Linked DNA regions of Synechococcus elongatus PCC 6301. The protein of the gene in region 1 interacts with the protein of each later gene in a pairwise test. Links are inferred from orthologs where the notes say so. Each region holds a gene or a part of one and is shown in the gene's direction. Other genes may lie near its edges. The genes, in order: SYC_RS06415 and priA.

Region 1 (3,098 bases):
CTCAAGACTCTTGAAGTTCTCGAGCACGCGACCCGTGCCCAGCACTACACAGCTCAGGGGGTCGGGGGCAATGTGGGTGATGATGCCGGTTTCATGGCTGATCAGTTCATCGAGCCCCCGCACCAAAGCACCCCCACCGGCGAGGACAATGCCGCGATCGACGATATCAGCAGCCAGCTCCGGCGGTGTTTTTTCGAGGGTGCGTTTGACGGCTTCCACAATCACATTCAGTGGCTCCGCCATGCTTTCGCGCACTTCCGCTGCTTTGATCGTGACGGTCCGAGGTAGGCCAGACAGCAAGTGCAAGCCTCGGACTTCCATGGTTGTCTCATCAAATTCGTTGTCGGGGAAGGCCGACCCGACCATGATTTTAATTTCCTCAGAGGTCCGCTCCCCAATCACGAGGTTGTGGACTTTCTTGAGGTACTGCGCGATCGCCTCACTCAGCTCATCGCCCGCCACGCGCACCGAGTCGCTGAGGACAATGCCTTGCAAGCTCATCACGGCAACTTCCGTGGTGCCGCCGCCGATATCGACGATCATCGTCCCTGTCGGCTCAGCTACCGGCAATCCTGCCCCGATCGCAGCAGCCACCGGTTCATCGATTAGATAGACCTCTCGGGCGCCTGCTTGGGTAGCCGCTTCCATCACTGCGCGACGTTCCACACCCGTGACACCGCTGGGAATGCCGATTACGACCCGAGCTACGCCCGATCGCCCTTCTTGGACTTGGCGGATGAAATGCTTGAGCATCAACTCAGCGGCATCAAAGTCAGCGATGACACCATCCCGCAGTGGGCGCAGAGCTGCGACACTACCGGGGGTGCGACCTAGCATCAACTTGGCCTCAGAGCCGACCGCTAGGGGTTTTTTGAGGTTTTGGTCGATCGCGACAACCGACGGCTCTTGTAAAACAATGCCTTTACCGGAGACATAGACCAGTGTGTTGGCCGTCCCTAGGTCAATACCCATGTCGCGGGAGAGGGAGAAGCGCCGAAGAATACTCACTGATAAATCCGCCTTGATGACGTGGCTGCGGTAATTAAGCTGAGTAGCAAGCCAGAAACGCAGTGGAGTGGCCTGCAACGCCAGAGGATTCTAGCGCCTCCTGCTAACTCAGTCTAGGCAGCGATTCGCTCGGCGGGTTGGCCGACAACTGCCAAAATGGGACTGAGCAATGCGCAGGGGTTTGACTGCACGATGAGCTTAAATGTTGTCAACTTGGTGGGGCGCGTCGGTCGTGACCCCGAAGCTCGTTACTTTGAGTCGGGTTCGGTCGTTTGTAAGTTTTCCCTGGCGGTCAATCGCCGCAGCCGCAATGATGAGCCTGATTGGTTCAACGTTGAGATGTGGGGCCGCGAAGCCCAGGTTGCGATCGACTATGTCAAGAAAGGCAGTCTGATCGGCATCAGTGGTGCTCTCAAGATTGAGAGCTGGACTGATCGCAACAACAATCAGCGCACCACACCCGTCGTCCGGGCCAATCGTCTTGAGCTGCTGGGCTCGCGCCGAGATCAAGAGGGCGGCATGGCTCCCCGCGATCCAGACAGCGATCTGTTCTAATCCCTCGACTCCAAGGCTCAATCCTCAGTTTCGGTTAAGTCCTGATTGCTGTTCGGAGTGATTCGGCTACCGCAGCGTCGCTTCGCCTCATTGACGCGGCGCTGCAGGGCTGGCGGAATACCTAAGAAGGCATCAGCGTAGAGTCGCTCAAATTCTGCCCGAAAGCGATCGGCCAAACTAGAGTCCTCGATCACTAAAAATGTTTCGTCATTTCTGAGGTTGGCTGCGGCACTCCAGTTGTGAGATCCGGTCAGGACGCGCTGGCGATCAATCACGGCAAATTTGTGGTGGAGCGTGTCGCCGGGCGTCAGTCGTGGCGCTCCTGCTGTTGTGAGGGGACTACTCCAAGGGCGATTGTTTGACTCAACCCGGCAGTCGCGATCGGGAAGCGCTAGGCCGACCATATCTAGCAGTTCGCTGTAGGGACGATAGGCAAAGCCAGGGTCAATTAACAGTCGCACTTGAGTACCTTGCTGCGATCGCGCTTCTAAAACATCGGCGATCGCTTGTTCCGAAAAGACAAACAGTGCTAGATCGATCTGCTTCTGGGCTTGGGTGAGGTAACGGGCGATTGTGCCGTTGGTGCTTTCCTGCCACGGTAGCCGGGGACTAGTGGGCGAAAACTGAACCAGCAGGCGCGTGTTGCCAATACGGACCGATTTAGGCGATCGCAAGGGCTTACCAAGGCCAAAGCGGCTATCCGGCAATTTACTGGGGCCATCGCCCCACATCAGGTTGAATTCTTCTTGGAAAATCGCTGCGAGCGCTGGGCTGCGGAACCAGAGCAGATGATTGGCATTGCCACGACTGGCAGGTCGGCCCGGATCGCCAAAGAAATCGCTGGCTGTCCAGTTGGCAGAGCCGGTGACAACCCAGCGGCGATCGATGATCGCGAACTTATGGTGCATCAACCCGCTGCCTTGGCTGCCGTCGTCGGTGTCGTCCAGAATCGGTACACCAGCGCGCTCCAGCATTAACACAGCATCCCCGCCAGCAATTTCGGCGGGACTGAGTTGGCCATCACCATTGCGATCGGCTATCTGTCGGTAGTTCTCTAGTCGCTGCCGCTCGCGATCACTCAGGTTGCCTGACAGTCGTTGACTCCAAGGTTGGCGATACTGGTTTTCCACAATGACGCGAACGGGAATGCCCGCTTGGTGTTTTTGGATCAAAGCAGTCGCTAAGCGGGGCACCTGAATTTCCTGAACCGCGACATCGATCGATGTTTGAGCCTGCTCTAGGCTGGCGAGGAGTTGTCCTTCCAAATCATCACCTTCGCGATCGCGGCCCAAGCTATCGGTAAATCGCTGATCTGGGTTGTGATTGAACGCGACTTGCACGGGAGCGTTGGCATCCCAGCGATCGGCTGCGCCCTGCCCCGAAGACTGAATTTGTGCCAGTGGAGCTTGGCAGGCAGTCAGTAGCCCCAGCAAAAGGGCGAGTACTCCAGACTTCATGCTGAACAGTTCAGGACTCTCTCTAGTAGGCCAGTGATGAATGGCACCTGAGAGGAGATTTAAGCCCAGCTTTAGCTC
Region 2 (3,381 bases), 350 kb from region 1 along the record:
GACGTTCAGTAGCGATCGCAGCGAGCTGTTGCAGCAGTGCTGTGGCGATGCCTTGGCGACGAAAGCGAGGCCGCACAAATAGATCTTCTAAATAAAGACTGGGTTGCTTGCGAAAGCTGGAGTAGGTCATGAAGTAGAGAACGTAGCCCGCGATTGTGCCGTCCCACTCAGCAATCTGGACAGAGGCGTAGGGTTGAGGCCCAAACAAATGCTCGTTGAGAAGGTCTGGATCCTCGACGACTTGGTGCTCCAGTTCCTCAAAGCTGGCCAACTCTCGAATCAGGGTCAGGATTTCGGGAAGGTCTGCGGGTTGGGCTGCACGAATCTGGAGCGAGGACACCATAATTCAGGAACGCTAAAGCAACGGTTACTTGGATTTCGGATCTTAGCCATGTCCAGCCAGGATTGAGGGTGTGCTAACGACATGAGGCATCCTGGATTACCCCAAGCCTGGGCAGAGGTTCTAGTCGATTGCCCTGGGCTAGAAACCCCCTATACCTACGAGGCTAGCCCTGCGATCGCAGTGGGTGACGTAGTTTTGGTGCCCTTTGGCGATCGATTGGTGGGTGGCTTGGTAGTGCGGATAGTCAGCGAGTTGGCGGCCGAATTGGACGCTACGCGGATTCGTCCAATCCACGAGGTCGTAGCGCAGAGCTTTTTTCAGCCCCATTATTGGGCGCTGCTGGAACAGACCGCCAGCTACTATCAGGTCTCCCTGACCCAAGTGCTGCGGGTTGCGCTACCCCCGGGGCTGTTGCGGCGATCGCAACGCCGAATTCGGGCTCGATCGGGTACCCAACCAATCTTGCGATCGGGGGCCGCTCAGAGACTGTGGCCGCTACTGCAGAAAAATCTTGAGACGGGCTATAGCTGGCGCTATCTCTGTCAGCAACATCCTCAGGCTTCTCAAGGATTGCGCGAACTCCTGCAAACGGGCTGTGTCGAGAGCTACATCTGCCTCGGCAAGAGCACTCAAGCGAAGCAGCAACTCGCGATTACCTTAGTTCAGCCGCGATCGCCTCACTTAACCGATCGCCAGGCGGCGGTCCTTGCACAGCTTCAACAACTGGGGGGTGAGGTTTGGCTCCAATCCTTTCAAGAACAAACTGGCGCGAGTCGAGGCTTACTCGATCGCCTGTCGGTCTTGGGTTGTGTGGCGATCACTCCTAAGGAACGACTGCGAAGTGGGCTGCAAACAACCGACTTGAGCGCGGATCAGCCTCGCCAGCTGACACCGGCTCAAGCCGCTGCCTTGGCTCAAATTCAGCAGGCTGGCGCTGGTGAAACTTTGTTGCTCCACGGCGTTACCGGTTCCGGCAAAACCGAGGTCTATCTGCAGGCGATTGCGCCTCTCTTGGATCAGCAGCGATCGGTGCTGGTGCTGGTCCCAGAAATTGGCCTGACGCCGCAACTGACCGAGCGTTTTCAGCAGCGCTTTGGCGGCGATCGCCTCTGCCTCTATCACAGCGGCCTCTCGGATGGCGAACGCTACGACGCTTGGCGTCAGATGTTGTTGGGTGGTGCGCGGGTGGTGATCGGAACGCGATCGGCGGTGTTTGCCCCCCTACCCAATCTGGGCCTGATCATTTTGGATGAGGAGCACGACAGCAGCTTTAAACAAGAGCAGACTCCGCCCTGCTACCACGCACGCCAGGTTGCCCACTGGCGATCGCAATGGGAGGGTTGTCCGCTCCTGCTGGGGTCTGCCACCCCAGATCTGGAAACTTGGGCGGCCACGCAAGGTGCTGAGGCTCAAACTCGCTACCTAGCGCTGCCCGATCGGGTTGAGGCGCGAACGCTACCGCCAGTTGAGATTGTTGATCTGCGCCAAGAGCTAGCCAACGGTAACCGTTCAATCTTCAGCACGAAACTACAGCAAGCCCTCGTTGACCTACAAGCGCGGGGCGAGCAAGGCATCCTCTTTATCCATCGGCGGGGGCACAGCACCTTTGTTTCCTGTCGCGCCTGCGGCACGCCGATCGGCTGTCCTCACTGCGATGTCTCGCTCTCTTACCACCTCGATCAGGTCCTCAATCAGTCGCTGCTGCGCTGCCACTACTGCAACTACACCCAAGCCCAGCCGCAACGTTGTCCGGCCTGTGATTCGCCCTATCTCAAAAACTTCGGTAGCGGTAGTCAGCGGGTGGAAGCCGAAGTCAAACGGCTGTTTCCCGAACTCGCCGTCTATCGCTACGACAGTGATACGACACGCCAAAAAGGAGGCCATCAAAAAGTGCTCGATCAATTTCGATCGCAGCCCGCCAGTTTATTGGTGGGCACTCAAATGCTGACCAAGGGAATTGATCTGCCAGAGGTGACGCTCGTTGGTGTGGTGGCGGCGGACGGGTTGCTGCACATGCCCGACTTTCGTGCTAGTGAGCGATCGCTGCAGACCCTAATCCAAGTGGCGGGTCGAGCCGGTCGAGGCGATCGCCCCGGCCGTGTGATCGTCCAAACCTACTGCCCCGATCACCCTGTGCTGACACATTTACTGGACCACAACTATGCCCAGTTCCTGGGTGAAGAGCTGCAGGAGCGGCAGGCCCATGGCTATCCGCCGGCGCAGCGGCTGCTGCTCTTGAGCTGTCGGGGCTTGGAAGAAGCAGTAGTGATGACTGCAGCTGAGGCGATCGCGGACCGATTACACCCGATTCTGCCCGCTGGGGTTGAACTTCTGGGGCCTGCGCCGGCCAATATTGCTCGAATCGCACGGCGTCATCGCTGGCAGCTGTTACTTAAAGCACCCCCCGAGACCGATTGGCAGTGGTTGCCACTGACAGATCTACGTGTCTGCTGCCCCAAAGGCGTCAATTTATTGATCGATGTCGATCCACTGAGCTTTTGAGGGGGGCAGCATAGTCGCAGCCCGATCCGTAGAACCAGGCCTCTTGGCGGCGGCGCTGGCGGAAGCGATCGCGATCGCAGACTTTGAGCCAGTCTGTGGGTTCGCCAGCGATCGCGAGTGATCGATAGAGACTAAGCTGCAAAAATTGCGGCAGCCACTGCAGCAAGGGTTGAAGTCCCAGCTGCGGCAACAGTTTTGCCACCAAGACTGGATGAAGCAGCGTCGTCATCAACAGGGTTTTGGCCAAGGGCTGAAACTGCACCACATCCTGCAGGAAAGGACGGAGGGTCTGGGGACCCAAGCTCTCCATCACGGCGAAGATTCGCCCCAGTAGCTCGTTGATCCGTTCTGGGGGCAAGGAGCGATCGAGGGGCACCGTCATACTCTGCTGAAACAGCCAGGTCACAGCCAAGTTGGGCTGATGGGGTTGTAACAGCGCTAGATCGGCAGCTTGCAGGCAATCAGCGAGCAGTGCTTCGTGGATGCCACGGCAGAGTCGCTCCAAATGCCGCAACAATGCGCCAAAACCGCCAAAA

The links.
Region 2: the proteins of SYC_RS06415 (region 1) and priA interact in binary tests that used the Escherichia coli proteins (3 or more experiments, as listed by UniProt). The link is inferred for Synechococcus elongatus PCC 6301 from one-to-one orthologs.

The regions. Positions count from the first base shown.
Region 1 is NC_006576.1:1,319,357-1,322,454, reverse strand. Bases 102-2,881 are described here. They hold SYC_RS06415 (single-stranded DNA-binding protein), read left to right. Parts: upstream 102-1,200; coding sequence 1,201-1,563; downstream 1,564-2,881. Other genes in these bases: SYC_RS06410 (phospholipase D-like domain-containing protein), read right to left, coding at 1,581-2,881; SYC_RS06420 (rod shape-determining protein), read right to left, coding at 102-972. Also shown: more of SYC_RS06420, read right to left, coding at 1-101; more of SYC_RS06410, read right to left, coding at 2,882-3,020. UniProt on the Escherichia coli protein: Plays an important role in DNA replication, recombination and repair. Binds to ssDNA and to an array of partner proteins to recruit them to their sites of action during DNA metabolism. Acts as a sliding platform that migrates on DNA via reptation.
Region 2 is NC_006576.1:973,174-976,554, reverse strand. The notes cover bases 72-3,134. They hold priA (primosomal protein N'), read left to right. Parts: upstream 72-424; coding sequence 425-2,845; downstream 2,846-3,134. Other genes in these bases: SYC_RS04610 (NAD(P)/FAD-dependent oxidoreductase), read right to left, coding at 2,808-3,134; SYC_RS04620 (GNAT family N-acetyltransferase), read right to left, coding at 72-343. In the rest of the region: more of SYC_RS04620, read right to left, coding at 1-71; more of SYC_RS04610, read right to left, coding at 3,135-3,381.